3 regions of the Stenotrophomonas sp. 57 genome follow, and region 3 is predicted to be linked to each of the others. Evidence: predicted binding sites of a transcription regulator. Region 3 holds the regulator's gene; each other region holds the start of a gene.
The links. The regulator FliA, encoded in region 3, starts transcription of late flagellar genes. The targets are predictions, from matches to a motif close to TAAAGTTTNNCNNNCNNNGGCCGATAA.

Region 1 (10,341 bases), 810 kb from region 3:
TGGTTGGCGCGCTCAAACTTCGCCACCGAGGCCATCCGCACGCTACTCGACATGGACAAGAGCCTGGACAAGCCACACCTCTACATGCTGCAGCCGTTCGACCCAAACCGGCGAGTGGTTCTGATGCTGCATGGCTTGGCCAGCAGCCCTGAGGCCTGGGTCAACACCGCAAACGATGTGCTTGGGGACGATGAACTCAGGGCACGTTACCAAGTCTGGTTGATGTATTACCCCACCAACCTGCCGCTTCCTTACAACCATCAAGCCATCCGGCAGACAGTCCTGCAGACGCTCAGAAGCATGGATCCATCTGGTGCCGCAAAGGCGTCTCATGGAATGGTCGTGGTTGGGCACAGCATGGGCGGCCTGTTGACCCGACTCATGGTCTCTTCGAGCAATGGCAGTAAATTGCTTGAGCAGACCCTTAAGGAGCTTAAGGGCAAGGGTGACCAGGTCAATGCCGTGCGCGAGGAGCTGGCGCCACTTCTGGAATTCGATCCCATGCCCGAAGTGCGACGGACCGTCTTCATCGCTACCCCTCATTTGGGGACGCCATCTGCGGAAGGCGTGCTTGCCGCGATCGTCTCCCGGCTGTCCTCGATCCCGCAAGGGCTATCCACGCGTTACAGTGCTAGCGCGGCGGTCATGGCGGCCGTGTCGGGCCGCCTCCCACTTAGCATCGACAACCTCAAGGAAAGCGACCCCTTTGTAAAGGACATCGCCGAGCTTCCGATCTCCCCGGATGTGGTCTACCACTCCATCGTTGCCGTAAAGAACCCGACAAACTTGACATCTGCAACGGATGGCTTCGTTCCCTACCGGAGCGCACACCTCGCCGGCGCTGTTTCGGAAAAAGTCATCGTGAGTGGTCACAGCGTGCAGCAGACGCCAGAGGCCGTTCTGGAACTGCGGCGTATCCTGCGCATGGATTCTGGGCTGGAAGCACCACAATCCGAATCAGCGCACTTGGAGTGAGAGGGCTGTCACTGTTGGCAAAGTGGCCCCCCTATGGGGGCCACTTGCCTCAGTTCGTTCTGGATAACGCCGCTCTGCTGACGATCTGGCGTACGCCGCATGCCGAGCACTTCAGTTCCAGCGCTCCACAGATGCCGAACGTTGCACTCTTGGTGGCATCCAGGAACGTGAAACATTTCAAGCACTGCATCTTCTCCGCTTGGACGGGAGGAGTTGCCGCATCCGGATGGTCACAGATGGCCAAGTTCTGAACTTTGAATACACCGAACTGCTGCACCACTACCTCGCACAAAGGCTCAAGACGGGGAACAGCAGCAGAGGACGCCAAAGCGCCCGCCTCGCGCGGCTCCTCGCCAAAACCAGGGGACCGGCACCTCGGCCAGCCCAACAGATGCCGCTACACAGGCTCTTGTGGCGGGGGTTCGGACTCGTCCTCTCCGCTGCAGTAGGTCCGCTTGGCCAGTTTGGGAAGGACATAGACGCCAAGCAGCAAGTGATCGATGACCTCAATGGCCAATGTCAACTCTTCAACACTGTGCGGTGCTACTTCATGTGCAGCATTGTTGCCCAGGACGCGCAGGTTGTGGAGGATGGTGGCGCCGGCATCGGTCAATCCTCGGCGATCCTTAAGATCGTTGATCTTCTGATAGAGGTCTTTGCCAACCGCGCCTTGATCTTTGCAGACGGTCTCAACGATTGCACGGATGCCAATGCCGCTGAGCACCGCGTTGGACGCATTGAGACAGGCCAGAGTCTCCGAGTAGATGCGCTCGACCTTGGTTGGCAACAGATAGGAGGATTCGAGCGCTGCCCTGCCCAAGTTGGGAGTGGGGAAGATCTCAACGTCTGGCACGTATTCCCACTCGCCTTGGCGCACCTCCTCCACGTTTTCATTCGTGCCAGTGGCCATGCGGAAGGCAACAGTACCGCACCCCATGCAGCGAACGGTCTGGAACTCGTGCGTCCAGTTCAGTGCGACATCATCGGGGACTTCGCCCTGCTCCGTGTGCTCATGGATCACCTCATGGTTGGTGATATGCCTGCAACGTCGACAGGGGCAGCTTTCCAGCTTGATGGGTTCTTTTGAGGTCATGTTGAGAAATTGATTGTGCTAAGCGAAGCGCTGCTTTACTCGGTCTCGAGCAATGGCTGCATCTGCTCGCGCCAAAACTGGGAGTCGGCGACCAAGCACCGCGCATGGGTTGCGTAGGCGTGGTCGAGGGTTTGATTGAACCGGTTCCACCACCCCGCAGTGTAAGAACTCCACATAGAAAGTCGTTCAACCGCCTGGTCGACTTCGTCGGCGCTGATCGCGTCCAGTTCCCCGAGAGCTTCCACGTATGCCCCCGTTTTCCCCTCGACAATCTGATAGTTGTTCAGCTGCCTATCAACGACCACATCGTTCCGGAACCGGCGCTGCACCATCGAGTGCGCTCGACCTCTTCCCTCGGCGAGGTTCTCTCGAAGAATCCTCGCGATTGCTTCGCAGCGTTTTGATCGGACGTCGTATGCCTCGCGATCCTGGCGAGCGTCGCTCAGCCTCTGGAGCTCGGACAGCCATGGGAAGGCCAGTAGGAACTTGAACCGCTGAATGCCCGTCTGATTAGGAATCGGGCCCGGGTCATACTCGCAGCAGCTCTCCAACGTCGAGACGGCGGAAAGGACGATGGTCGCCCAGCGATCAACGCGATCACACAAGGGCATGCCCTCGGCTGCCTTGTCATCAAAATCCCGCCTAAGCGCGTCAAGCTTCTTGTCGAGCTCGACGTAATCAATCGAGGACAACCCATAACCGAGCATGGCGGCCAGATCCTGCGCCCTGCGTGCCTCGTCGGACTCGGGCATCTCCTTCAGCTCCCGCTCGACCGCCCAAGCCGCCGACAGCACGCGGTCAATGGTTCCCCCGTCGGCCAAGAAGTCACGCAAAAGGAGGTAGTCGTCGTGCGCGGTCTGAGTTTTGAGCGGATTGGAGTCTTTGAGCATAAGCGACCTGCCTTGGCGGAGACGTGTCGCGGTGGGCTGGGCGAGGCCAAGCGCGACACGCTACCGGGCCACTCCACAGCCTGGCTAGCCAGGCTGAGCACTTGTGTTTGGCACCGGCGCTCAGAAGCGACGCGATGGCCGGAGGCTACCCAAGACGGGCATCCTCGTGAATTGGCGCGGAGGGAAGGAATCTAACCTTCCAGCCTCCCCTTGGATACGACATCACAGTGAAGCGCATTCGTCCTTCAACTTGGGTTGCAGCTCTTCCCCAACTGGGCTCCGCGAGAGGCACGCCAACAACCAACCAGACCACAGGATACTTCTGAACCACCCGCGGACGGACAAACCGAAGCGCCATCCGTGCGCCTCGCTCGCTTCCTCGGCTTGCTGACCGTCGAACACTGCATGCGGACCCGTACAAGCATCCGTGCGCCCTTCGTCTTCTGCGTGTGGAACAACGTAATCAATGTGTGTGTTTGAAGTCATATTCAGCTCCTTAGTGATGACATACGCATCGACCACCAGGGAAGCCTGCAACCCAAAACAGGACTCGAACTGCGCCTCCCTGTGCGCCGATGTTTGCACCAAGAAGGGGGGATCAGTGATCCCACGGACCTAGTATAGATCCCCGGGCACGAACTTCATTGCTGCAGGCTGGAGATTCAGATCAGATCTGCGAGGTTGCCCGGACATGTATGGCCACTGTTCGTAGCACCGAATAGGACAGGCACTGCGCTTACATCAAGGTGACCTTAAGAGCTGCGACTGTGGACCCACGGGTTCGGTGATGATTACTCCGTCGGTGGGAGTGCATAGCGCACGCTTTGGCGATAGCGAGAACTGGGGTAATGACCGACGGTGACCTCCACCGGCTGGCCCGTAGCCGAGTAGTAGAAGCGGACCACTTGGAGCGCCGGATCGCCAGGCGCTGCCTGTAGCAGCCGCGCGGTGTCCTGATCGAGGACCGTCGCCGTCACATCCTGGCGGACCTCTGCCACAGCAATGCCGAACATGCGCTCCAGGTTCTGATAGATCGGCCCACGAGCGACGTCAGGCGTGATCTGCGCTGCCGCATACTGGGGCGGCAGATAGATCCGCAAGACGCTCATGGGCAAAGGGGCTTGAGAGCGCCGCCGCAAGAAGCACGCCTCCGAGAGCTGGATGCCCCTTCGGCATTCCAGCACCTCTGAAAGCCGCTCGTTGACGGTGATAGGACCCAAGGAGATTTGGTGAAGCTCGGTTTTCCCAAGAAAGTCGCGAAGGTCGCCAGCGGACGTGATCGGCGCGAAAGCTTCCGCTCCCTGTGGTGCAGGCAGCACCATGGACCCGACGCCAGGCCTGGACGCGATCAGCCCCTGCGATCTCAGCAATGCAAGAGCCTGGCGGACGGTTTGGCGACTCACTCCATGTACAAAGGTGAGGCTCTTTTCCGACGGCAACGTGCTGCCGACGGCCAACGCTCCACTTTCAATATCGCTGGCGAGCGACTGTGCAAGCACGTAGTAGAGCGGCTTGGAATGGCTGTTGGAGTTCAGTGGTTTATCAGGGATGGACACTTCGTATCTCTTTCCGTTTCTTTGCGCGCTAGTCTTAGAGGCCAGCCCGCCTCTGATCTCATCAGACGGGCGCTGGATCGCCACTGTTGTTGAGCTCAAGGATGTCTTCAGGTAGCGAGTCGGCCTTGCACGGCTTTCCTAGCAACCAGCCCTGCCCGACCGCTTGGGGAACGAGCCGGTGTATGGCCAACGCCTGCAGCTCTGTCTCCACTCCTTCGGCGACAAGAGGGAGTCTGAGCGCCTTGGCCAGCGCGCAAATGGCTTCGACTGCGTTGCTGGCCGGCGATAGCGTGCCCATAGCCAGGGTAAACCGACGATCCATCTTCAGTCCTGCCAAGGGCAAGTCTGCCAAGTAAGCAAAGTTGGAATAACCCGTCCCAAAATCATCCAGATACACACGAAAGCCGGCCTGCTCCAGTCTTCCTAACGCATCGGCAAGCTCCTGATGTGATGCGGTTGAGCGCTCCGTAAGCTCCAACACTACGGAGTTTGGCGAAACACCGAAAGCTTGGGTTTGCTCCATCAGGAAATGTCTCAAACCACTGTCCAGAATGTCCTGGGCGGACAAGTTGATGCTCGTGTAGAAGCCATCCCCCCTACGTAGACGTGGCCCCATCTCTTCCAAGCTCTTGACTATCACCAACTTCGCGAGCGCCGTTCCGAGCCCCTGTTGCTCCGCCATAGGTACGAAGGTGTCTGGTGGCACGTCAACGCCGGACAAGGTCCGCCACCGTGCCAGGGCCTCCACGCCTACTATTCGGCGGTCTGACAAGCGACGCAGTGGCTGGTACACCAGATCGATATCGCCTTGCCGGATTGCCCGCGCAAGCATGCGATTAAGCGCTACTCCTCGTCCCTGAGAAGCTTTCGCCAACGCACCCAGCCCCCCTCCCCCAACCAAAGCGAGGGCGAATATGGCAGCGACGGTCCACAAAGGCTGATCCCAAAGGCTTCCAGCCTGTGCTTGAGACACAACGCAAATGTCGAACTCGTTGCTGCAGGCGCGAGTTGATATGTGACCGGCCGAGGGCGCGGCCGAACCGCCATCGCCCAACTTCAGGTCAGTCGCATCTCCGAAGCTTTGGAAGCGGTGCTTCCCGTCACGGGTGATCACCAGCGCGCCAATGCTGCCAAGCGGCATGGATACGCGATCAAACGCAGTGGGCGCCGTCGTGACGATGGCATTCCCGTAAGACGCAAGGTCCACCTTTATACGGTCGTCTCCGGCAGCGGGTACGTTCCGCCAAAGTGAATAGCCCCGCACCATGCGGTGAGGCAGAGCGAGCTCAACAGGCGTCTGCAGGCGGCCCCACATTGCGGTACAAAGCAGCCGGCCATTGACAACCCGCCCGACGTCTTTGATGTAGCGGGAGTAAAAGGCGATGAGCCGCAACTCGGCCAGATCTTTTTGGCTACAGGGCTCTGCGCTGATCCGCAGCACCTTGTTGAGACCATCGACGCTTGCACGTGCCACATCCTCTGCATGCACCAGCAGCCCGGCAGTGTAGTTCGCCAGGTCGACTTTGGCCCGCTCGGTCACTGCCAGCTGGGCTGCTCCAAGAGTAAGCAGGACGACCGCAGTGCCCATAAGGTATGGCGCTGATAGGTGCAGAGCTCGACGTGACGATCGCCACCTGGCGGAAGGCTTGCGCATTTATTCCTCATGGATAGGGCCTACCGGTCGCCCGGCGTCCAGCGGGGATGGATTCAGCTGGCGTGAACCAACCGGGGGCGGAACTCTGCGTTGACCTTGAAGAATGCAACCGCTTGGGCCAGCCCAACGGCCTGTTCTTCTACCGCTCCAGCCGCAGCCGAGGCCTCTTCCACCAGAGCGGCGTTTTGCTGGGTCACCTCATCCATTTGCATCACAGCCTGATTGACCTGCTCGATGCCTGCGGTTTGCTCTTGAGAGGCCGCCGATATCTCCTTGATCACGTCGCGGACACGCTGGACGCTCCCCACCACCTGGTGGATCGTCGCCCCCGTCTCACGCACTTCTCTAGAGCTGTCCACCACGTCCTGTACCGAACGTTCAATCAACTGCTTTATTTCCTTGGCTGCCTCTGCGCTGCGTTGTGCCAGCGTTCTCACTTCGCTCGCGACCACTGCAAAGCCTCGACCTTGGTCGCCGGCCCTAGCCGCCTCAACTGCGGCATTGAGTGCCAAAATGTTTGTCTGGAAAGCGATGCCATCGATGACGGTGGTGATATCGGCGATGCGCTGGGACGAAGCCTCCACCTTCACCATCTTCTCCATCACGCGATCAACCGCACGCCCGCCTTGCATGGCCAAGTCGCCAGCGTCAGACGCTAGCTTCGAGGCTTGAATGGCGTGATCTGCATTCTGGCGCACCGTGGACGTCAGCTCTTCCATCGATGCGGCTGTCTCTTCCAGGTTGGCCGCCTGCTGCTCGGTGCGACGGGACAGGTCGGAACTGCCCTTGCTTACTTCCGAAGCGGACACGCGGATTACGCCGGCACCGTCTTGGATGCCGCGAACGATCTGGCCCAACTGCTCTGACGAGGAGTTCGCTGCATCGCGCATCGTGGCGAACACGCCGCCAAACTCACCCGAAACGCGGTAAGTCAAATCGCCCTGAGCGACAGCCTCCAACAGCCGTGCGATGTCCGACAGGCTCTTATCGCTTACATCGAACATTTGGTTGAGGTTGTCGATCATCTCGCGGAAGCTGTGGCTGAAGCCATCGCCGGCGCCGCGCTGAGAGAAGTCTCCCGCTGCAGCCGCCTGGACCAGTCGGCGAATCTCCTCATTGATCGCCAGCATGTTTTTGCGTGTGGTTTCCATGGCCTCAGTAATGGCGGCCTGATCCCCTGGAAGTTCCGGCATACGAGCGCCCATGTCCCCGACGGCATAGTGCTGGGCGATGCTCACGATCTGCGACGTTACTGCGTTGGAGCGTTCAACCATGCCGTTCGTATCGCCGACCAGTTCACCAAACGCGCCGGGATGGCGGGACTCATCGATGCGGTACGACGTCCGGCCCTCGGCCTGAGCGGATGCCATTGCCCTTTGGTCCGCAATCAGACCCTTGATGCGCTCTTGCATCAACCTCATGCTTCCGAGCAATGCAGAAGTCTCGTCACGGCCCTCCGCTTTGATAGCGTTTTCAACGTTGCCCGACGCGATGGCGGTTGCGGTTTTGGTTGCCTCGCGCAGTGGAATGGTCAGGCTCCTCGTGATGGCGATTGCCAGTGCGATGCTGAGCAGGACCGCCAAGATCGCAGCGGCGACCAACATCTTGCGGCCGCTTGAAGCAACGGCTTGAGCGTCACGGTAGCTTGCGTCAGCTAACCGCTCCTGAAGCTCTGCGTTGGTGAAGATGGCCGCCTGCCACTCGTCGAGCAGCGCATCTCCTTCATTCAGCAGCTTCGTTGCCGTCGCCACGTCGCCGCGCGTTGCTGCGTTGACAATTGCCTCGTTCACTTGGCGCGAGGCAAGCATCTTCTCTGTAATCACACCACGAATCTTTCTGCCTTCTTCATCGGCAGGCGTCGCATACAGAGCGTCCCGAGCCGTATCGTAAATAGCTCTCTGCTCCGCGATTCCCTCCACTAGGGACTCTTGTACTTTCTTGTCCTGCATCATGATCAGATCTCGCAATGAAATGCTGATCTGCATGTTGGCACTGGCCATCACCTTGGAGAGCCGGATGCGCTCCATGCTCACTTTGACAATGGAGTCCATGCCGGTTTCGGCGCGAGACAGCGCCCAAAGGCCAGACGCCATGATCGACATCGCAACCGCGATCAACACCACGAAGGCCGCACCCAATCGGGTGCCGACCCTGTACCGCATCAAGAAATTCTTCACATTCATACCTCTCATGGGGGAGGAGCAAGCTCCTGGCCGACAGCGTCGGCGAGCGAGTGATCGGCCCCACGCAGAACAACCTTAATGCGCCCCATTTATGCGGCCAATTCGCAGAAATGGGCTCACTTAGCAGGCAAATGTCCGCTTTTGACCACAAATAGCGCCATTTCAGACAACAGACCTCCACCTAGGAGACAGGATTTGTCGCCCGATAGCGACCAACTATCGAAATTTGAAGGGACATGTATCTTTCGTTTATCCACGGTAGGTTGAGGCGACACGGGATTGGCTTGGAACATGCACCGTCAAGCTAGCGGAGGTTTTGCTTCGCGCGTCCCTGCGTGAATCGGGCAAAGCTAAGATCGGGACAAGCACTGCGGTCACGGTCTCTCGCCGCTGCCTTTTACCTTTCCCTACCCCAGTCAAGAGTTGTCGGGCAGTGCCGGCCTCAACGCGGATGCCAACAAACTTCCCTAGTAGATAGCTTGGTGCGCCGCACCATGATCATGTAGCCGACCCGTGGTATGAATGCCCATGTGATGTGCGTCACAAATCTTAGACCTATCTCGATCAGGATGAATCGTCATGGCCAAAAAGGTTGTTTTTGTCGCTTTCGCAATCGAAGACGTTGCAATTCGAGACATGCTCAAAGGACAGTCGCTCAACACAAAGACGCCCTTTGAATACGTCGACATGTCAGTTAAAGATGCCTACGACGAAGAGTGGAAAAAGAAGGTCCGCACTCGAATTCTTCGTTCAGATGGCGTCTTGGCGATCGTGTCGGCGAACTCGCTGACCTCTAGCGGACAGAAGTGGGAAATTACCTGCGCTAAGGCGGAAGGCGTGCCGCTAAAAGGGATCTGGGGTTACAAGGACGATAGGACCGCGCTTGCCGGCGTCAGCACCATGACCTGGACCTGGGCAAACCTCGAAGACTGGATCGACACGCTGTGACGCGGAGAGCCTTGGTGGTGGGCGTGGACTTTTACGCTCACGTCTCTGACCTTCATGGATGCGTCAATGACTCATTTGCGGTCAAGGCGATGCTAGATCGGCATGCTGACGGGTCACCCAACTTTGGCGTCCGGCATCTAACGGCGACTGGGCCTGGCGACTCAGTGACCCGGGAGGAACTGCGCTCTGCGATTGAAGAGCTGTTTGCTGGGGAGGGGGAAGTTGCGTTGCTGTATTTTGCAGGCCACGGACACATCGAAGAAACCGGCGGCTACCTGTGCTCGTCGGAGATCCATACCGGACACGATGGCCTGCCGCTTTCAGAAATCATGACGATGGCCAACCGGTCCAAAATGGCCAACCGTGTCATCATCTTGGACAGCTGCCATAGTGGGGTCGCAGGCGGGGCAGCATTGAATCAGCGCGTCGCGGAAATCAGCGATGGCGTCACGATCCTGACTGCTTCTACGGCTGAGCAATACGCCACAGAAGAAGACGGCGCTGGCGTCTTCACTTCCCTCCTTGTTGATGCGCTGGGAGGAGCGGCTTCCAACCTAGTTGGTGACGTGACGCCAGGCGGCGTCTATGCCCACGTGGATCAATCGTTGGGACCTTGGGCACAGCGCCCTGTTTTTAAAACAAATGTAAAGACCTTTGTGTCTCTGCGCAAAGTCCAGCCGCCCCTTGCACTTTCCGACCTACGGAGAATCTCGGAACTGTTCCCTAGCAAGGGGGCCACCTTCCAACTGGACCCTTCCTTCGAGCCTGAGCGTTCCGCCGACTGGGAAAGGGATCCCAACGGCATCCCCCCTCCTGACCCAGAGAACGCCGCCATTTTCTCAGTCTTACAGAAATACAACAGAGTCGGTCTGCTGGTGCCGGAAGGAGCGCCGCACATGTGGCACGCCGCGATGGAATCGAAGTCAGTCCGACTAACCGCTCTGGGAGAACACTATAGGGCACTGGCGACAAGAGGTCGGATATGAATAACGTAGCCGACCAAAATCTTGACCGCGCCATGGAAGATCTGGTGGAGCGGCTT
Region 2 (10,341 bases), 1.8 Mb from region 3:
ACCAGCGTACCGCCGAGGGTGGCGGTACCGGTCACGTGCAACTGGTCACTGCGCCCGCCCGGAGCAAGTTCGGCGGCATAGACGCCGGTTGCACCCTGTACGTAGTTGCCGTTGATGGTCAGCGTGCCGATCGAATTGCCGGGCGCGATGATGCCGTCGACGTGGGTGCTGCCGAGCGTACCGACACCCTTCAGCAGGCCGTTGGCACCGACCGTGGTGGTACCGCCGGTCTGCGTGCCGTTGAAGGACACCACGCCACCGTTGACGGTCAGGTTGCTGTCCTTCAGCACGCCGCTGGCGCTGACCGTACTGACGCCACCGGTGGTGGTCAGTGCGGTGGAAACCAGGCTGCCGTTGAGCAGGAACTGCCCCGCCTGCACCTCGACCGCAGACGTGAGGGTGTTGGCGCCGTTCAACTCCAGCGTGCCCTCACGAAGCACTGCGCCGTTGAAGCTGTTGTCGCCGCTCAGGCGCAGCCAGCCGATGCCCGACTTTGTCAGTTTTCCGGGGCCACCGATGTCGTTGGTCCAGTCATCCCAGGCGTCGCCTTCCCAGACCTTCAGGCCACCGGCCTTCTGGTTCATCACCACGTTGGTATCCACGCGCAGCGAGCCGTAGCCTTCGATGGCCTTGCGCAGATCCATCAGGCCCCAGCCGTAGATCTCGTCGATACCCGGTGCGCCAAGGTCGCGTGCGGTGGTCAGCAGCACGTCGCGCACCTGCGCGCTGTCCAGGTAGGGGAAGCGTTCGAACAGCAGGCCGAGCGCACCGGTGACGTGCGGTGCGGCCATCGACGTGCCGCTGAGCAGCCCGTAGCTGTAGGTCGGCACGCGCTGGGTGACGTCGAGCGACAGGTTGCCGTTGGCATCAACGCCCAACGACGCCGCAACCGCGGAGTCATCGCCGTAGACCGTGGAGTTGATGTTGGAGCCCGGGGCAGCCAGGCACCAGTTGGCGCTGAGGCCGCACTTGTTGGAGGTCAGGCTGAGGGTGAAATCCTGTCCAACGTTGACTACGCTGAGCCAGTATTTTTCGATGTCGGCGAAGGCACGCGGCAGGGTGGCGTACATACCGGCGATAGGGCTGGCAGATACAGGAGCGGCAGCATCCCGTGCAGGTGAATTGCCCGCGGCCCAGACCTGGATCATGCCCCTGGCGCGGGACCCGTCTGCATAAGTGGCAAGGTAGTCGCGATAGTCTGGATCGTTGTAGATCTGATCCATCAGTACTGCATTGGGCTCCTTGGTCAGGCCCCAGCTGTGGTTGACCGCGCGAACGCCCTGGGCGTTCATCTGCGCGTACATGTCGACTACGGCGGACGAGTCGGGACCTACGCCGCCCAGCGAGACCACGGAATAGCCGGTCGCCGTACGCTGCCATTCGCTGGCGCTGTTGAAGAACAGGCGGGCGACGCTGAGATCTGCCCCGAAGGCGACGCCATGCATGCCGTTGCCATCGCGATTGGCGGCAATGGTGCCGGCCACATGGGTGCCGTGTACTTCGTAGCCGATACCGGGCTGTACATAGGGACCCGCCACGATCAGATCGCGGATGTTCTGGGGGACGTTTGCGTTGAACCCGACGTAGCTGACCTGCACGTCGTCGCCATCACTGGAGAAGCAGGCGCCGGGACCCGTGAGCTGTGCAGTGTTGGTGCAGCGCGTGCCATCAGCGAGCACGTCGGCGATGTGGATGCTGCGATGGTTCTTTCCGGCGAACTCCGGATGATCCAGGCCGGTGCCACTGTCGAACACGCCAAGGCGAATGCCGGTACCCGTCAGGCCGCGCGCGTAGGCGTCGTCGGCATGGGTCGCGGCCAGGCCCCAGTCGGCGTTGAATTCTTCCGTGCGCCAGCTGGCCGGATCACCCGGATTACCGAGGATCGAGGTGGTGCTGGCTGCTGCTGCGGGCGTTGCGGCCACCCGGTTCGCGCCGGCCGGCGAGCTTGCCAGCGACGCGGGCTGCGCCCACGCGGCCTGCAGTTGGCGCTGCTGCTGCCAGGCGTCGAGTGAGTCGCTGGCCATGGCGGGCAACGCGGCAGCCAGCAACAGGGAACTGGCTACGGCCAACGCCAGGCGGCTGTGCAGCGGGGAGCGGGAGTGGGACGAACGGCCGTGCAGCGGGTGATTCATCGGACAACATTCCTTGGTTGACGGACAACAACGCCGTTAACCCCGCAGCGCGCCGATCACCCCCAGTGATGTGAAGGAATTTTTATGAACGCGTTAAGGTGGCGTGACACGGGTATTCACCTGGCCTCCCGGCTCCCCGGCTACCGTGAGCCGGCCTGGGCTCACCAGGCTTATCAGGGAGTGATGTCGATGCGTGTTATCAGGAAGGTGATCGCAGTGGCGGTGTTCGCGTTGGCGTGTACCGGTTCGGTGGCAGTGGCGGGGCCGGTAGAGCCTTGCGACAAGCCGTGCTGGCGGGCCTATCAGATGTGCCTGGCCAGTAGCGCCGATGCTGGGGAATGCGAGCAGGCGTACAACACCTGCGTGGTCGATCTGTGCATGGGCGTGTGAGTCGCGCCGATTGAGCCGTGGGGGAGCCCCGCCATCGGCGGGGCTCTTCTGTTTCCGCCGAGGGTGCCAGCCTCGATACGGTAGGCTCGGCATGTCTTCATGGTGAGGAATGTCATGGCCGTCAAACGCATCGTTGCCAACATCGCCACACCGGAACCCGAACGGGCCGCTGCCTTCTACGGCGAGCTGCTCGGCATGCCAGTGGTGATGGACCATGGCTGGATCGTCACCCATGGCGGGCAGGGCAGTGCACTGGCGCAGGTCAGTTTTGCCAGTGAGGGCGGTTCCGGCACGCCGGTGCCGGACCTGTCGATCGAGGTGGACGACCTGCAGCAGGTGCTGGAGCGCATGCGTGCGGCTGGTGTCGCGCTGGAGTATGGCCCGGCCGACGAACCCTGGGGCGTGCGCCGCTTCTTCGTCCGCGATCCCTTCGGGCGGCTGCTGAACATCCTCGCTCACGCCTGAGCGGGAAGCGTCGCTTCAGCGTCGTCTGCCGCCGCGCGTTGGCGCTGCCGGAACGCCGACCATGCGCAGGCAATCGCCCACCACCGCTGCGATGAAGGCCTCTGCATCCTGCGCTGGCATGGCGATCAGGTCATCGGTGCCGCCGTGCACGCCGGCCTGGATCCTCGCCTTGCTGGGCAGCCTGATGGGTCAACACGCCGTGCAGCAGTTCGCCGCATCCGCGCAGGCCCCAGGTCAGCAGTGGCTTGTTGCGCAGGCGCGTGATCTCATCCTGCGCCCGGGCTCGCTGCACGCCGCGCCGCAGGTGCTTACCGGGTATCGCAGTGCCATGGCCGCCGGCTTCGCCTGGGCGATGGCAGTGGCAGGCACGCTGGTCCTGCTCGTGGCTGCGGAACTGTACCGTCGACGGGCCGCGGCCTGAGGGCGCGGTATCACCGCTGCTGGTGATGTGGATCCTCTGCGCCATGCCCGGCTTGCTGTTGCTGTTGCTGCTGGCGGGCATTGGCGTGGCGGGCATGCCCACCTTCACGTCCGATCGCGGCCATGTGCTGCCGATCACGGCTGATCGCCTCGCCGCCCTTGCGGCCTGCCGCGCGTGCCTCGTCGGGGCTGAACTCATGCGCATTGCCGGAAGCATGCGCGGCACGCCCGCCTTTGGCAGCGATCGCGCGCTGCTTGGCCTGGTCCATCGAGGCGAAGCCCCGGTTGGAGCGGTGATTCTGCTCAGTCATGGGAAGTCTCCTGCTGCATGGGTGGCGCCGTGGTCGGCGACGGCGCCCATGCTTGGCCAACGCGTGCTAAGTCCAGGTCGCCATCGCGGTCGTGGCCTTCACGCGATGTGCGCACCTGGTTGATGGCGGCGCCATTCAGGCGAACGCTGCGGCAGGCATCAGCGAAGACGCGGGGCGTCATCGAGACGGCGCTGTGTCAGCGCCGACGGGCGTCGCCAAGGCGTTGCGCGATCGGTCGTTGCTCCAGCGCCTGCAGTGCATCGCGCAGCACCTGCTCCAACGACTGTCCGAGATCCGCATCGAGGCTGCGTGCGGCACGTGCGGTGGCCTGCCATTGCGCCTGCAGCGCCGGCAGTGCCTGCAGGGCAAGCGGGCTCAACTGCAGGATGCGTTCGCGGCTGTCGCGAGGTGCGGGTGCTGGAGGGCAACATCGACTACCTGCGGCTGAGCACCTTCTATCCGCTCGATCTGGCTCGCCCCAAGCTGGCGGCGGCGTTCACCCTGCTGGCCGACACCGATGGCCTGGTGCTGGACCTGCGCCAGAACGGCGGCGGTGACGACGGCAGCGCGGACCTGCTGGTACGCACGCTGCTGCAGCCCACCGTCACCCAGGTGCAGGCCGTTGAGCATCGCGGCCAGCGCACGGCGGTACCCCTGCCGCCGGTGAGCCTGCCGCTGTACCTGAAGCCGCTGGTCGTGCTGATCGACCGCCGCACCGGCTCGGCGGCCGAGTTCGTTGCCTGTTCGCTGCAGGCCCTGGGACGTGCGCGCATCGTCGGCGGCCGCAGTGGTGGCGCCGCACATATGTTCGATGATCCTGTGCTGCTGCCGGACGGTTATCAGATCAGCATTCCGGACCGCCAGCCCATCAACCTGCGTACCGGCGGCAACTGGGAGCGCACCGGTGTGACGCCCGATGTTGCAGGTGGCGATGATCCGTTGTTCATCGCACGGCAGTTGCTGGCGCCCTCGAAGTCGTCAGGATGAACGCACATCTGCAACACCGCCCTATCGCAGATGACATGCAGCATGCCTAGAATCGAGGCATCCCGGTAGTTCCCGGGCGCTTCGAGTGAATGGACTCAATGAAGATTCTGTTGACCGGCAGTTCCGGGCGGATCGGGCGCGCGATCTTCGGTGCGTTGGCGGCTGCCCATGAAGTGGTGGGCCTGGATCGCAGCCCGTTTGCCACCACGCGCATCATTGCCGATGTCACCGATCATCAGGCCGTCGTACGCGCGGTGCAGGGCGTCGACGCGGTCATCCATACCGCGGCCCTGCATGCCCCGCACGTTGGCCTGGTACCGGATACGGTGTTCCAGCAGATCAACGTGGACGCCACTGCGCACCTGCTGCAGGCGGCGCGCGAAGCCGGTGCTCGGCGCTTCGTGCTGACCAGTACCACGGCGCTGTACGGCCATGCCGTGGTGGCGGGGGGGTGCCGATGGATCGACGAGGATACCGAGCCGTTGCCGCGCACGATCTACCACCGCACCAAACTGCAGGCCGAGGCCCTGGCTGAAGCCGCCGCTGCGCCGGAGTTCAGTGTGCGCGTGCTGCGGATGGGGCGCTGCTTCCCGGAACCGCCGGAGCGGATGGCGATGTTCCGCCTGCACCGCGGCATTGACGCGCGTGACGTGGCCAGCGCGCATGCGGCGTTGCTGCTCGATGAGGGCGCGGCCTTCGACCGCTACATCGCCTGCGCGGCGACACCGTTCCGGCGCGAGGACTGCCTGGAGCTGGCCACCCAGCCGCGCAACGTGTTGGCCCGGCGCGTGCCGCAGTTGCTGGCCGAGTTCGAGCGCCGTGGCTGGCCGTTGCCGCTGAGCGTCGATCGCGTCTACGACAGTGCCCGTATCCGCAGGGAGCTGGGCTGGCAGCCGCGCTTCGGGCCGGACGACGTGCTGCAGCAGTACGCCTCAGGCAGCATCGAAGTGTTGCCACGCGCGGAGTGGATCAGGGACCGGGTGGCCGAGTAGGGGAGACGGGACGGGTTTCTGGCCCGTCCCTGAGCGGATTCAGGAATGTGCACGCCAGGCGCCTCAACCTGGTGGGCTGGCGGCCGCTAACCCGGTGCGCTTCCAGCGCCGGGCGGTCCCCGGCGGCCGGCAGCCTGCGCGATGGATCGCGCGCCTGCGCGGTGCCCTTGCGGTGCCGGTTGTCCTGAACTGCCTTGCGGATCCTTCCATGCCTTCTTCCCGTTCCGCCGCTGCCCGCCGCCCGGGCAGCATCGCCCACAAGCTGATGCTGGGTACCGCCGTCATCGCGCTGCTGTGCTTCGGCCTGACGGCGTTCCTGATCTATCGCCAGGCCAGCGCCAGCCTGATCGATGCCTCGCGCCAGACCATGACCAGCGAGGCCAATGCCGAGGCGCGCCAGGTCGCGGCCGACCTGGGCACCGCCTTCGCCAGCAACGATGCGATGGTTGAAGCCGTGCTGGCCCAGCGCGCGCGCGGCGACGTTCCCGACCGCGCCAGCCTGGCCGCGGTGATTGGCGAGCAGCTGCGCACCCACCCCGAATGGCTGGGCAAGAGCACCATGTGGGAGGCCAACGCCTTCGATGGCAAGGATGCCGAGTTCGCCAATACCGAGATGCACGATGCCAGCGGCCGCTACATGAGCTACTGGGCCTGGCACGACGGCAAGCCGCAGCAGTCGACCATGACCGACTACACCGAAGCCGCCGACGGTTCGGCCGACTGGTACGTGGTGCCCAGCCGCGACAAGCTGCCCAAGGTCAGCGAGCCCTACGCCTACGACATCGCCGGCCAGCAGGTGCTGATGAGCACGTTGAGCACGCCGATCGTGGAGAACGGCACGTTCCTCGGTGTGTTCACCGTGGACTTCTCGCTGGCGGCGCTGCAGAAGCATCTGGCGACGCTGACGCCGATGGGCGCTGGCCGCGTCGAACTGCTCTCGCCCAAGGGCGTAGTGCTGGCATCGGCCAATGCGGCCGAGATCGGCAAGCCGCGCAGCGACGCATTGACCCGCAGCATGCTGGCCGACATTGCCGCCGACCGCAGGTTTGAAGCCTTCACCCCGGACGCGGCCGGCAACGTACGCGTGTACGTGCCGCTGCGCGTGGGCGATGCCCCGCAGCGCTTCGCGCTGGGCGTGGTGATGCCGCATGCGGTGATCGTTGCCGAGGCCCGCCAGCTGCTGTGGCTGACCCTGCTGGTTGGCGTGGTGGCCGCGCTGACCCTCAGCGCCGGTGTCTACGTGCTGCTGCGCCGCCTGGCGATCCGCCCGCTGGCCGAAGCCGTGCGCGTGGCGGGCGACGTGGCCGCCGGCAAGCTGGACAGCACGCTGCCGGCACGCAGCAACGATGAAGTGGGCCGCTTGCTGGAGGCGATGCAGGGCATGCGTGGCCAGCTGCAGGCCGTGATGGCCGCGCAGGCGGAAATGGCGCGCCGCCACGATGCCGGCGAGCTCAGCTACCGCATGGACGCCTCGGCGTTCCCGGGCGAGTACGGCCGCATGGTGGCCGACAGCAACCAGCTGGTGGCCTCCAGCAATGCGGTCACCCAGCGCCTGGTCGAGGTGATGCAGCGCTACGCCGTAGGTGACCTCAGCGTGGACATGGAAGCACTGCCGGGCGAGAAGGCAGTGTTCACCGCCGCCATGGCCACCACCAAGCACAACCTGGCCGCGATCAATGAGCAGATCCAGCAACTGGCGGCTGCGGCGGCCGCCGGCGACTTCGCGGTGCGCGGTGATGCGCTGCGCTTCGACCACGATTTCCGCCGCATGGTGCAGACCCTCAACACCATGATGGAGGTGAGCGACCACAACCTGGCCGAGCTGTCGACGCTGCTGCGCGCGATTGCCGCAGGCGACCTGAGCGCGCGCATGCAGGGCGACTTCCACGGTGTGTTCGCGGTGATGCGCGATGATGCCAACAGCACCGTGCAGCAGCTGACGGGGATCGTCGGGCAGATCCAGCAGTCGGCGGCCAGCATCCGCCTGGCGGCGGGTGAGATTGCTGCCGGTAACAGCGACCTGTCGCGCCGCACCGAACAGCAGGCGGCCAACCTGGAAGAAACGGCCGCGTCGATGGAGGAGTTGACCTCCACCGTGCGCCAGAACGCCGACCACGCGCTGCAGGCCAACACCCTGGCCGGCTCCGCAGCGGGCGTGGCCAGCGAAGGTGGCCAGGTGGTCAGCCAGGTGGTGCAGACGATGGAGCAGATCGAAGCATCGTCGCAGCGCATCGCCGAGATCATCTCGGTGATCGACGGTATCGCGTTCCAGACCAACATCCTGGCGTTGAACGCGGCGGTGGAAGCCGCGCGGGCCGGTGAGCAGGGCCGCGGCTTCGCCGTGGTCGCCAGCGAGGTGCGCGCGCTGGCCCAGCGCTCGGCGGGTGCCGCGAAGGAAATCAAGGAGCTGATCGATGCTTCGGTGGCCCAGGTCGGTGCCGGAGCGCAGCTGGTGCACGGCGCCGGCCGCACGATGCAGGAGATCGTCGGCCAGGTCGGGCGGGTCAACGAGATCATGGCCGAGATCTCGGCCGCCTCTCGCGAACAGTCAGCCGGCATCGAGCAGGTCAACCAGACCGTGGTGCAGATGGATGAGACTACCCAGCAGAACGCCGCGCTGGTGGAGGAAGCCAGCGCTGCGGCACGCGCGATGGAAGAGCAGGCCGAGCAACTGGCGGTGGCGGTCTCGCGCTTCCGCCTGCAGGCCGAGCCGGTGGCCGTGGCACGCCGCGCGGCCTGAGGTCCGCTACGCGCACACATGAAAACGCCCGGCCAAGGCCGGGCGTTTTCGTTTCAGCCGGTCACAGCGCACCGGATCCAGGTCCGGTGACGGCTTGGGTTCAGAACATCCCTTCGAAGGGGTTCCAGCTGGCGCGACCCTTCACCTGCTCCAGGTAGTAGCTGTAGTTGGTGCTTGAAGCAACCAGGAAGTTCATGGCGATGAACAGTGGACGCGCGACGACATCCGGCAGGAACAGCGAGACGATGGTCAGCACGATGCCGATGCCGATCACCACCAGTGCCTTGCGCCACATGCCCAGGATGAGCAGGTAGATGAAGCCGAAGAAGAAGGCGAAGAAGTTGATGTTGACCTTCAGGCGGTCGCCGAAGGACAACGCCTTCCAGGCCTGCTTGAAACCCGGTTCCTTGGGTGCGCCGTGCTGCTGGAAGAAGTTGAAGCGGAACTGCCACTTCGGGCTGAAGCGGGAGAGGTCGACTGTGTTCATTGACGTACACGTCCTTGTGGGAAAACGTTTACATGATACGGTGCGGCCGGTTCAGGAATCCACCCTGCAGCGTCGGAAATGTGACGCTCTATCCTGCATGGTGGTGCGGCGCAGGGGCGCACCGTCACCCACCCGCCTTGTTTTTAGGATAGGGTGCGCAGTTCCGCTGCCGCACCCGCTGAGTCCGTGCGGCGGCGGGATGTCCATGGAGGCTGCATGACCACACCTGCTACACCGGAAAACGCACCGGGACCGGTGCTCCTGCCGACACCTGAAGTGGTGCAGGCACAACAGCTGCTCGCACGCCAGCAACTGGCGGTAGCGATGGACCGTGCACGCACGGCGGCTGTGCAGAGCGCGGCGCCGGCCGCCGCACTGGAAAGCGAGTAATCCGCAACACCGCCGATCGCGCTGGCCCGTCGCCAGCGCGATCGCGGCGGATGCTGCTGGTCAGAACCGCGCGGTCATGCTGAGGAAGTAGCTGCGCCCGGCCACGAAGTAGTCGGTGGAGCCTTCCGCATACAGCTTCTTGTCGGCCAGGTTGCTGACACCGCCACGCAGGGTCAGCACCTCGTTGACGTTCCAGGCCGCGGTCAGGTCATACAGCGTGTAGGCCTTGAGGAAGGTCGTCGCCGTGCCGGTCTGCTTGCCGGTGTACTGCGCCGACAGGCTGCTGGAAAACACCGTGCCGGGCGTCCAGTCCAGCGACGAATAACCAGAGAATTCCGGTGTGTCGATCAGGTTGCGGCCGGTGGTCAGGTTCTTGGCTTCCTTCATCCAGGTGGCCGAGGTGCGCCAGCGCCAGTGCTCGCCGAAGCGGAAATTGAGGTTGCCCTCCATGCCGCTGGTGCGCGCGCGCTGCACGTTGCTCATGCGCGTCCACCAGATGCCGTTGAACCTGCCCAGCGGGGCGTACTCGATCTTGTTCCTGAAGTCGGTATGGAAGTAGGTCAGGCCGGCATCGACCAGGTCGTTGTCGAAGCTGATGCCGATCTCGCGGTTGGTACTGGTTTCCGGGTCCAGGTCCGGATTGCCGGCCATGTAGCAGCCGCCGCGCGTATAGCCCAGTGGGATCAGCGAGGTGCAGCCACGGCCACCGGACTGGGTGGCGGCGGTGGCGGAGTTCTCGGTCAGGCTGGGCGCGCGGAAGCCCTTGGAAATGCCACCACGGATCGTCCATTGTTCGGCCGGGTGCCAGACCAGGTAGGCGCGCGGACTGACATGGCCGCCAAACTTCCCATGATGGTCCAGGCGCGCGCCCAGGGTCAGCGCCAGGGTGCGGTGCAGTTTCAGCTCGTCTTCGACGAACAGGGCCCACGTATCCACTTCCAGATCGGAGCCGCTGACGGCATTGCCGGCATAGTCGATCGGCGCGCGGCCGATGGTGTCGGTGTTGGTCAGCTCCTGGCGCTTCCAC
Region 3 (10,341 bases):
TCGAACTCGTCTTCGCTGATCAATCCATCGTCGGCCTTCTTCGCCGGTGCGACCGCAGTCGGCGCGTTGCCGCCGTGCAGCTGGTCGAGCAGGGCCTCGAATTCGTCTTCGGTGATCAGGTCGCCGCCAGCGGCAGCCGGTGCGGCGGCGCTCGGGGCTGCGGTACCGCCACCGTGCATGTCGAACTGGGCGATCAGCTCCGGCGGGGCGTAGCCCGGTTCGGTGCCCGACGACACCGCGTCGAGCATTGACTGCAGGTAGTCCAGCGATTGCTGGGCGGCGTCGAAGTGATGGGCCTGCAGCACGGCCTGCCCGGCGCGCGCGATCCCCAGTGCTTCTTCGGCGGCGTGACACAGCTCGACCATGGCGGTGACGCCTAGGAAGCCGGCGCCGCCCTTGAGCGTGTGGTAGCCGCGGAACACCGCGTTGAGCTGCTCGCTGTCCTGCGGCGCCTGCTCCAGCGACACCAGCTGTTCGCCCAGGCGGTCCAGGATTTCCTGTGCCTCGATGATGAAATCGGCAGTGATGTCGTCGGATACCGCGCTCATGGTTACAGCCCCAGATCCGACAACAGGTCGTCGGCGTCGTTCTGCGAGACCGCGTGGCGGTCCAGTCCCTTCAATGCCGGCCCGGCCAGTTCCGGGTCGGTGCGATGCTGTTCCGGCGGCAGGCCGAGTGCGCCGAAACCTTCGTGTACGCGGCGCACGATGCCGACCACGCGCCGGATGATCTGTCCGGTCAGGTCCTGGTAGCTCTGGGTCAGGGCGATTTCGGTGAGGTTGTGGCGGATGCGCTCGAGCTGCGCGTCCTGGCCGGGCTGCAGGCCTTCGGCGCGCAGCTGTTCGGTCAGGCTGCGGCATTCCTCGGCCAGGTCCAGGGTGCGGTGGGTGGCCTGTTCGGTCATCGCCACCACGTGGTCCAGGCGTGCGCAGGCGTCGTCCAGTTCACCGGCTTCGCTCGGCACGGTCGGCAGTTCACCCAGCGCTTGACCCAGCTCGCGGGCCAGCCGCGAAAGGCCGCTCATCATCGGCTGCGTGCGCAGCGCGACCAGTCCGTCGATGCGTTGCCGCCAAGCGGCTTCGTCACCGGACTCCAGCGCGTCCAGGGCTTCCTGCAGGCGCAGGGCGAGGGCGTTCCTGTCGACCGTGGTATCCATCAGGCGCTGGCCGCCAGGCGTTCGAAGATCTTGCCCAGCTTCTCTTCCAGCGTCTGCGCGGTGAACGGCTTGATGATGTAGCCGTTGACGCCGCTCTGTGCCGCTTCGATGATCTGCTCGCGCTTGGCTTCGGCGGTGACCATCAGCACAGGCAGCGTTTTCAGCTTGGCGTCGGCGCGGATCGCCTTCAGCAGCTCGATGCCGGTCATCACCGGCATGTTCCAGTCGGTGACCACGAAATCGAACGGCTGGCTCTGCAGCAACGACAGCGCGGCATGCCCGTCCTCGGCTTCGGCGGTGTTGGTGAAGCCCAGATCGCCCAGCAGGTTCTTGACGATGCGACGCATGGTCGAAAAGTCGTCGACGATCAGGATGCGCATGTTCTTGTTCAAAGCAGAGTTCCTTTGTTGTTCATTCCGGGCGGCCGGGGGCAGCCGCCTCGGGGATGTTCATTCTTCAAGGCCGGCGTCGACCGCCTCGAATATCTTCAGTCGGCCCCGCAGGCGCAGTACCGCCTGGCCGTGGATCTGGCAGACCCGCGATTCGCTCACGCCGAGCACTGCGCCGATCTCCTTCAGGTTCAGCTCCTGCTCGTAGTACAGCGAGAGCACCAGCTGTTCGCGCTCGGGCAGGTGGCCGATGGCCTTGCCCAGCTCGCGGCCGAATTCGCCGCGCTCCAGCACCTGCTGTGGGGTCGGGCCGCCCTGGGCGACGGTGTCCAGCTCGCCCTGGTCCTCGATGCGCGATTCCAGGCTCAGCACCTGGCCGCGTGCGGCGTCTTCCATCAACCGCAGGTACTCTGGCAACGGCATCTCCATCGCCGCGGCCACTTCGGTGGCGCTGGCGGCACGGCCGCTGCTCTGTTCGAGGCGGCGGATGGTGGCGGCGGCGTCACGCGCACGGCGGTGCACCGAACGCGGCACCCAGTCGCCGCGGCGGATCTCGTCGATCATCGAGCCACGGATGCGGATCGAGGCATAGGTCTCGAACGAGGCGCCCTGGTCGGCGTCATAGCTGCGCGAGGCTTCGATCAGGCCCATCATGCCGGCCTGGATCAGGTCGTCCACTTCGACGCTGGCCGGCAACCGCGCAGCCAGGTGGTGGGCGATGCGCCGCACCAGATCCGAGTGCTGGGCGATGACCTCGTTGGCTGCCGAGCGCTGGACCTCCCGGTACTGGGCTGCGCCTTTCATGCGGCCACCCCGCGCTGCTTGAGGATGCGCTCGAGGAAGAACTCGACGCCGCCACGCGGCTCGGTCGGCGCCTGCCAGCGGGCGGTGCGGCGGGCAATCTCGGTGATCGCCAGCGCGGCCGGGCTGGACGGATAAGCCTTCACCACCGGCTGCTGGCGCTGCACCGACAGGCGCAGCCAGTCATCCTGCGGCACGCAGCCCAGGTAGTTCAGCGAGACATCGGCAAGGAACTTCTCGCAGACGCGGGTCAGCTTCTCGTACAGCACGCGGCCTTCGTTGGGATCGCGCACCATGTTGGCCACCACCTGGATGCGGTCCACGCCGCGCTCGCGTGACAGCACCTTGATCAGTGCGTAGGCATCGGTGATCGAAGCCGGTTCGTCACAGACCACCACCACGGTGTCCTGCGCGGCCTGGCAGAAGGTCAGCACGCCGTCGGTGATGCCGGCGGCGGTGTCGACCACCATGATGTCCAGCTCGCGTTCCAGTTCGGAGAACACGTTGACCAGGCCGACATGCTCGGCCGGGGCCAGCTCGGCCATGTGCCGGCGGCCGGACGCGGCCGGGACCACCAGCACGCCATTCGGGCCTTCGACGATGACGTCGTCCAGCGAGCAGCGGCCGGCGACCAGGTCGGCCAGCGTAAAGGTGGGGTTCAGTCCCAGGATCACGTCGATGTTGGCCAGGCCAAGGTCGGCGTCCAGCAGCAGCGTGCGCTTGCCCATGCCGGCCAGTGCCACGGCCAGGTTGGCCGAGACATTGGTCTTGCCCACGCCGCCCTTGCCGCCGGTCACGGCAATGGTGCGCACAGGGCCGAGCGGCTCGCTGCGGGTGGCCGACAGCGGGAAGGTCTTGGTCAGCTTGGCGTACTCACGCGACGGCATGGTTCAACTCCGGGTTGCAGGGCATATCGGCCGCTCGGCGCAAATCTTCAAGGCGAAGTACAAGATTGGCTGCACTGGCCCGGTGCAGGTCGTCCGGAACGTCCTGGCCATCGGTCACCCAGGTGATCGGCAGGGCATGGTCCACGGCCACCGACAGGGCGTTGCCGAAGCGGCCGGTCTCGTCCAGCTTGCTCAGTACCAGGCCCTGCAGGTTGGCGGCGCCGAAGCGGCGGACCACCTCGTCCATGTCGCCGAAGCTGGTGTTGGCCGGCAGCACCAGCAGGGTGCGGACCTGGCGGGCGGCGCGCAGCCACTGCAGCTGGGCGGCCAGTGCGCGGTCGCGCGGGCCCAGCCCGGCGGTGTCGATCAGCACCAGCTTGTAGTCCTTCAGGCGTTCCAGCAGCTGGTCCAGGTCGGTGCCGCTGTTGGCCTCGTGCACGGCGATGCCGAGCTGGCGGCCGTAGCCGTACAGCTGCTCGCGGGCGCCGATGCGGGTGGTGTCGGTGGTCACCAGGGCCACGTCACGCGGCGCGTGCTTCTCGGCGAAGCGCGAGGCCAGCTTGGCGATGGTGGTGGTCTTGCCGGCGCCGGTCGGGCCGACCAGGGCAATCACGCCGCCTTCCTCCAGCGGGTCGACGGGGGCGATCGGCAGCTTGCGCGAGATCAGCCCCAGCATCAGGCCACGGCCACGGTGGGCTTCGGTCTCCAGCGGGATCTGCATGGCCACGTCGCGGGCCAGGCCGGCGTCGAAACCGTACTCGTCCATCAGATCCAGCGCGGTGGCGCGCACCGGGCAGCCACGCAGGCGCTCGTCGGTGAAGCGGTTCATCTCGCGCTCGATCACCTGGCGCATGCCGGCCACTTCCTGGCGCAGCTGGCGGATCTCGGCGTCGTCCTGGGCGACCACGGTCAGCACCGGGGCCGGGGCGAGGGTAGGCTCCGGCGAGGTTTCGATGACGGCGTCGGCCACTGCCGGTTCGCTGGCGGCGATCTCCGGCTGTGCTTCGGTCGGAGCCGCGCCCGGCAGTGGCGGCGGCTGCACGGCGGGGGCCGCGCTTTCGTGATGCATCTCGTGCGGCGGGTCGATCTGGAAGCGGGCACGGTTGGCTGGCGCGCTGGCGGCCGGTGCCGGTGCCGGTGCAACGATGGCCTCGGCGAACGGGGCGAAGATCTGTTCCGGCAGCGCCGGTTCGTTGACGGCAGCTCGGGCCAGGGTCGCGGCGAAGCCGGTGCTGCCGCGGGTCGGCACGATCTCGTCGGCGCTGTCCAGGGTGCGGCCGGTGGCACCGACCGCGGCGCGGGCGAGGGCGGCCACGGCAGAGGTGGTCGCGGCAACCGGTTCCGGAGCGGGGGTGTTGCTGCGACGGCGGGTGACTGCGGCAATGACGGCATCGGCGGCGGTGCGCGGCTTGGGGGCCGGCGGCGGTGCGACATCACGGCGCGAGGCTTCCAGCGCACGCTGCACGGCGCTCTCGTCGTAGTTGGCGGCGGCGACGATCTCGATGCCTTCCTCGATCCGGCGGTTGGACAGGATCACGGCGTCAGGACCATGTTCCTTGCGCACCAGGTTCATGGCCGAGCGCATGTCGGCGGCGACGAATCGTTTGATTTTCATGCTGTGGTCACGGGACGAAGACGGCGGGGTGGCGGTAGGAGAACTCGGGTGGTCGGTGGTCTGCACGGTGCGGGTTCCCCTTGGTGTCTGTCTGTTGCGTTGGTTCGAAAGTGGTGTCTGTTTTCTGGCGCATCGGAGGGCGGCGTCAGCTGATCGTTCCGACCAGCTTCAGGCGCTTGTCCTCCGGCACCTCGCTGTAGGCCAGGACCGACAGCGACGGAACGCTGTGGCGGACCAGGCGGGCCAGCGCGGCGCGCACCGGGCCAGGTACCAGCACGACCGCGGGCTCGTTGCGGGCTTCCTGCTTGCTGACACATTCGGCCAGGCTCTGGTGCAGTCGCTCAGCGAGTCCGGGTTCCAGCGCGGCGCCGTTGCCCTGCGTGGACTCCTGCAAGACACGTTCCAATTGCGGGTTGAGGGTGAACACCGGCAGCTCCGCCGACATTCCGGCGATCTCCTGCACGATGAAGCGGCCCAGTGCGGTGCGCACGGCGGCGGTCAGCACGGCCGGGTCCTGGCTGTTGGGCGCGTGTTCGACCAGTGCCTCGGCGATCTTGCGCAGCTGGCGGATCGGAATGCGCTCGACCAGCAGGTTCTGCAGCACGCGCACCACCGCCGACAGCGGCAGCGCCTTCGGCGTCAGATCTTCGACGAGCTTGGGCGCGCTCTTGGCCAGGTTGGCCAGCAGGTGCTGCACTTCCTCGTGTCCGAGCAGTTCCGGCGCGTGCTCGCGGATCAGGTGCGAGAGGTGGGTGGCGACCACGGTGGCCGGGTCGACCACGGTGTAGCCCAGCGTTTCGGCCTGGGCGCGCTGGTGCGGCTGGATCCAGGTGGCGTCCAGTCCAAACGCAGGGTCCTTGCCGGCGATGCCTTCCAGTGCGCCGAGTGCACTGCCGGGATCCAGCGCCAGCTCGCGATCCGGATGGATTTCGGCGGTGGCCACCGGCACGCCGTGCACCAGCACGCGGTAACCATTGGCCGGCAACTCCAGGTTGTCGCGGATGTGTACCGAGGGAATCAGGAAGCCAACGTCCTGGGTCAGCTTGCGGCGCACGCCCTTGATGCGCGCCATCAGTTCACCGCCCTGGTTGCTGTCCACCAGCGGGATCAGCCGGTAGCCGACCTCAAGGCCCAGTGGATCGACCGGGCGCAGCTCGTCCCAGCTCAGTTCGGCGGTCGGTGCCGGCGCGGCGGGGCGGCCCAGCGCATTGAGCGCGGCGGCGTCATTGCCTCCCGCTGCCGGATCGGTGGCGGCGGTCTTGCCCTTGCGGTAGACCTTCCAGGCGATGAAGCCGAGGATCGCGGCCAGCGTCAGGAAAGCGACGTTGGGCATGCCCGGCACCAGGCCAACGACGCCGATGATGCCGGCGGTGATCGCCAGCGCACGGTACTGGCCGAACACCTGGCCGGTCATGGCCTGGGCCATGTCCTGGGAACGCGAGGCCCGGGTGACCAGCATCGCCACCGCGCTGGACACCAGCAGTGCCGGCAGCTGCGCCACCAGGCCGTCACCGATGGAGAGCAGGGTGTAGGTGGCAGCGGCATCGCCGAACGGCATGCCATGCTGCAGCACGCCCACGGCCAGGCCGCCGAGCATGTTGATGAACAGGATCAGGATGCCGGCGATGGCGTCGCCGCGGATGAACTTGCTGGCACCGTCCATTGCACCGTAGAAGTCGGCTTCCTCGCGGACTTCTTCACGGCGCAGCTTGGCTTCTTCACGCGTCAGCAAACCGGCGTTGAGGTCGGCGTCGATCGCCATCTGCTTGCCGGGCATGGCGTCCAGGATGAAGCGCGCGGTCACTTCCGAAACCCGGCCGGCGCCCTTGGTGATGACCACGAAGTTGATGATGGTCAGGATTGCGAACACCACGATGCCGACCGCGTAGTTGCCGCCGATCACGAATTCGCCGAACGCGGCGATGACCTTGCCCGCGGCGTCGTGGCCGTTCTGGCCGTTCAGCAGGATGACGCGGGTGGAGGCCACGTTCAGCGCCAGCCGCAGCATGGTGGTGATCAGCAGCACGATCGGGAAGATGGTGAAGTCCAGCGGGCGCTTCACGTAGACCACCGCCAGCAGCACCATCAGCGAGATGGCGATGTTGAAGGTGAACAACGCGTCGAGCACGGGTGCGGCCAGCGGCACCACGACCATGGCCAGCAGGGCCAGCACGATCAGCGGCGCGCCAAGGCCCTGGCGGATCATTTCCAGGGCGCGGCGGGTATTGAATCCGGTCGAGGGCTGGGCGCTCACGGGCGGCCTCCCTTGCCGAATTCATCCACCTGGATGTGCGGGGCGTCCGGCATCGGGCCAGTGCGCCAGGCACGCAGCTGGTAGACGTAGGACAGGACCTGGGCAACGGCCGAATACAGTCTCACGGGGATTTCCTTTCCGAGTTGGCCTTCCCGATACAAGGCGCGTGCCAAAGGCGGGGCGGAGACGATGGCAACCTTGTTGCCGTCGGCCACTTCACGGATGCGCAGGGCGGTCTCGTCCACGCCCAGCGCGACCACGGTGGGGGCGTTCATGGCGCCGCCTTCGTACTTCAGGGCCACCGCGTAGTGGGTGGGGTTGACCACCACCACGTCGGCGGTGGGTACCGCCTCCATCATCCGGCGGTTGGCCATCTGCTGCTGCAGCTGGCGGATGCGGCCCTTCACCTCGGGGCTGCCCTCGCTTTCCTTCATTTCCCGGCGCAGCTCTTCACGGGTCATCTTCAGCTTGCGCATCCAGTTCCAGCGCTGGTACGGCGCGTCGATGGCGGCCAGCATCAGCATCGCACCGGCGGTGGCCAGCAGCAGGCGCAGGGTGAAGCCGAGGCCGTCGGTGATGGCGGTCTCCAGCGGGTGGTGGATCAGCCCGCGCAGGGTGTCGAAGCCAGTCCAGACCACCAGGCCGGCGGCGACGCCGACAAAGGCCACGCGCAGCAGCGACTTGGTGAACTCGGCGATGGCCTCCGGGCCGTACAGGCGCTTGAGCCCGCTCATCGGGTTCATGCGGTTGAAGTCGGGCAGCATCGCCTTCTGCGACCAGCGCAGGCCGCCCATCACCAGCGGGGCGACAAAGCTGGCCAGCAGGCAGACCAGCACCAGCGGCGCGATCACCAGCATGAACTGCAGCAGCAGGTCGCCGAAGTGGCCGAACAGCTCCTTCGGGTTCTGCCGCAGGCTCTGTTCCGGGCTCAGCGCCTGCTTCATCCAGGCCGTGGCGCCACGGCCGATCGAGCCGCTCATTGCCATCACCGCCAGCACGCCGGCGCCGAACACGGCGGCCGTGCCGAGCTCGCGCGAGCGCGGCAGGTTGCCCTGTTCACGGGCGTCGCGCAGGCGTTTTTCGGTCGGTTGTTCGGTCTTTTCGCCGGCGGATTCGTTCTCGGACATCACGGGGCACTACGGCAGGGGATGCCGGGGTGCGTGCAAGAACCGTTCCACGCACGGCGTGGATCTACCGACGGCCCTCGTCTAGGCCCGAGCCCACGCTTGGCTGCGGTTGGGGCCAGGCACGAAGCGCAGCCGAGCGTGGGCTCGGCTCTACAGGAGGGTGCCGCAGGAATCGTTCCGTGATCGCGGGCGGGCGCGCTGCCCGGCGTTATCCGGGCGGGTGTTGTTGCGGCGGGCTCTGCGCCAGTTCCACCCGCGGCCGCGGCAGGTCGTGCAACTGCATGAAGCGTGCTGCATCGACCGGGCGGCCCAGCAGGTAGCCCTGCAGGTAGTCGCAGCCCAGCCGCTCCAGGTAGGCACGCTGCGCCGCAGTCTCCACGCCCTCGGCGACGATGTCCATGTCCAGCGCGTGGCCCAGCGCTACGATCGCCGAGACGATCACCACGTCTTCGGCGCTGTGTTCCAGGTCGCGCACGAAGGCGTGGTCGATCTTGATCTCGGTGGCCGGCAGCCGCTTCAGGTACAACAGGCTGGAATAGCCGGTTCCGAAATCATCGATGGAGATGCCCACGCCCAGCGCCGACAGCGCCTGCAGCAGGCGAAGGCTGGTATCGGTATCGCGCATGACCGTGCTTTCGGTGATCTCCAGCACCAGGTGGCGGGGGGCAATGCCATAGCGTTCGATCACTTCACGCACATCCTGCAGCAGGTGCGGCGAACTGAACTGCACCGGCGACAGGTTCACCGACATCGACCAGCCTTCGTGACCGGCGTGGTGCCAGCGCCGCAGCTGCTGGCAGGCCTGGTCCAGTGCCCAGCGCCCGATGTCGTTGATCGCCCCGCTGCGCTCGGCCAGGCGGATGAATCGATCGGGCGGAATCAGGCCATGTTCCGGGTGCCGCCAGCGGATCAGCGCCTCGGCACCGGCCACCTTCTGCGTTGCCACGCGGATCTTGGGCTGGAAGTTCAGGAACAGCTGGTCGCTGCCGATCGCCCGGCGCAGGTCGGCCAGCAGCCGGAACTGCTGCTCGGCACTGTCGTTCATCCAGTCGGCGAACAACACGAAGGCGTTGCGTCCGGACTCCTTGGCCTGGTACATCGCCGCGTCGGCAAACGCCATCAGCTGCCGCTCGCTGGCGGCGTGGTCGGGGCAGATCGCCACGCCGATGCTGGCGGTTACCTGCAGTTCGTTGTCCGGCAGCAGCGGTCCACTGCCGACCGCCTGCAGGATGCGCCGGGCGAGGGTTGGCAGATCCTCGTCATGCTCGATGCGTACCACCAGCACGAACTCATCGCCCCCCAGGCGGGCCAGCATGTCGTGGGGGCGCAGCAGCTGGCGGGTGCGCTCGGCCACCGCCACCAGCAGCGCGTCGCCGGCCTGGTGGCCATAGGCATCGTTGACCTGCTTGAACCCGTCCAGATCCATGAACATCACCGCGAAACGGCTGCCGCCCTGTTCGGCCTCGGCCAGTGCCTGCACGATGCGCCGCTGCAGCAGCAGCCGGTTGGGCAGGCGGGTGAGCGGATCATGCAATGCAGCCTGGGTCAGCTCCTGCTGCGCGTCGGTCAGCGAGGTGCTCAACATCGAGTTGCGCAGGCGCAGCAGTTGCGCTTCCACCCGCTGGTCCAGCCACGAGACCACCAGCACCACGGCCAGGATTGCGACGGTCAGCACCACCACCAGCATCGCCAACCATTCGCTCTGCAGGCCATCGCCGACCGCCGCGCCACAGATGCTGCCCTCGGGGAAGCGTGCGGCGGCCATGCCGGTGTAGTGCATGCCGACGATGGCCAGCCCGAGCAGGCCGGCGGCCGCGAGCCGATCGCCGACACGGGTGCGCTGCGCGCGCAGGCGGAAGGCCACATACAGCGCGGTCCACGAGGCGGCGACCGCCACCAGCAGCGAGAACAGCAGCCAACCTGGGTCGTAGTCGATGCCGGGTCGCATGCGCATGGCGGCCATGCCGACGTAGTGCATGCTGGCAATGCCGGTGCCCATCAACAATGCGCCGCCCGCCAGGCGTGGATGCGGCAGGGTGCGCAGTGACACCAGCCACAGTGCGAACACCGACGAGGCGATGGCCAGGGCCAGGGAGAGCAGGGTGATGGGCA

Region 1: the regulator FliA is predicted to act here: its motif matches at 8,403-8,429, upstream of QP512_RS05960 (methyl-accepting chemotaxis protein).
Region 2: the regulator FliA is predicted to act here: its motif matches at 5,761-5,787, upstream of QP512_RS17810 (methyl-accepting chemotaxis protein).

The regions. Positions count from the first base shown of each region.
Region 1 is NZ_CP127407.1:1,290,875-1,301,215, reverse strand. It holds gene QP512_RS05985 (alpha/beta fold hydrolase) at 1-975, shown strand, start outside; gene QP512_RS05980 (DUF4145 domain-containing protein) at 1,373-2,068, opposite strand; gene QP512_RS05975 (hypothetical protein) at 2,104-2,958, opposite strand; gene QP512_RS05970 (GntR family transcriptional regulator) at 3,750-4,514, opposite strand; gene QP512_RS05965 (EAL domain-containing protein) at 4,576-6,102, opposite strand; gene QP512_RS05960 (methyl-accepting chemotaxis protein) at 6,222-8,351, opposite strand; gene QP512_RS05955 (hypothetical protein) at 8,931-9,299, shown strand; gene QP512_RS05950 (caspase family protein) at 9,296-10,285, shown strand; gene QP512_RS05945 (hypothetical protein) at 10,282-10,341, shown strand, end outside.
Region 2 is NZ_CP127407.1:3,879,377-3,889,717, reverse strand. It holds gene QP512_RS17855 (autotransporter domain-containing protein) at 1-2,132, opposite strand, end outside; gene QP512_RS17850 (hypothetical protein) at 2,322-2,522, shown strand; gene QP512_RS17845 (VOC family protein) at 2,637-2,987, shown strand; partial or broken gene QP512_RS17840 (TetR/AcrR family transcriptional regulator) at 3,003-3,161, opposite strand; gene QP512_RS17835 (hypothetical protein) at 3,106-3,408, shown strand; gene QP512_RS17830 (KGG domain-containing protein) at 3,419-3,718, opposite strand; partial or broken gene QP512_RS17825 (MarR family transcriptional regulator) at 3,915-4,121, opposite strand; partial or broken gene QP512_RS17820 (S41 family peptidase) at 4,121-4,705, shown strand; gene QP512_RS17815 (NAD(P)-dependent oxidoreductase) at 4,804-5,697, shown strand; gene QP512_RS17810 (methyl-accepting chemotaxis protein) at 5,906-8,437, shown strand; gene QP512_RS17805 (DUF2628 domain-containing protein) at 8,538-8,924, opposite strand; gene QP512_RS17800 (hypothetical protein) at 9,141-9,314, shown strand; gene QP512_RS17795 (TonB-dependent receptor) at 9,375-10,341, opposite strand, start outside.
Region 3 is NZ_CP127407.1:2,101,362-2,111,702, forward strand. It holds gene QP512_RS09635 (chemotaxis protein CheA) at 1-548, opposite strand, end outside; gene QP512_RS09640 (protein phosphatase CheZ) at 551-1,156, opposite strand; gene cheY (chemotaxis response regulator CheY) at 1,156-1,548, opposite strand; gene QP512_RS09650 (RNA polymerase sigma factor FliA) at 1,606-2,349, opposite strand; gene QP512_RS09655 (P-loop NTPase) at 2,346-3,233, opposite strand; gene flhF (flagellar biosynthesis protein FlhF) at 3,220-4,848, opposite strand; gene flhA (flagellar biosynthesis protein FlhA) at 4,994-7,054, opposite strand; gene flhB (flagellar biosynthesis protein FlhB) at 7,099-8,229, opposite strand; gene QP512_RS09675 (bifunctional diguanylate cyclase/phosphodiesterase) at 8,438-10,341, opposite strand, start outside.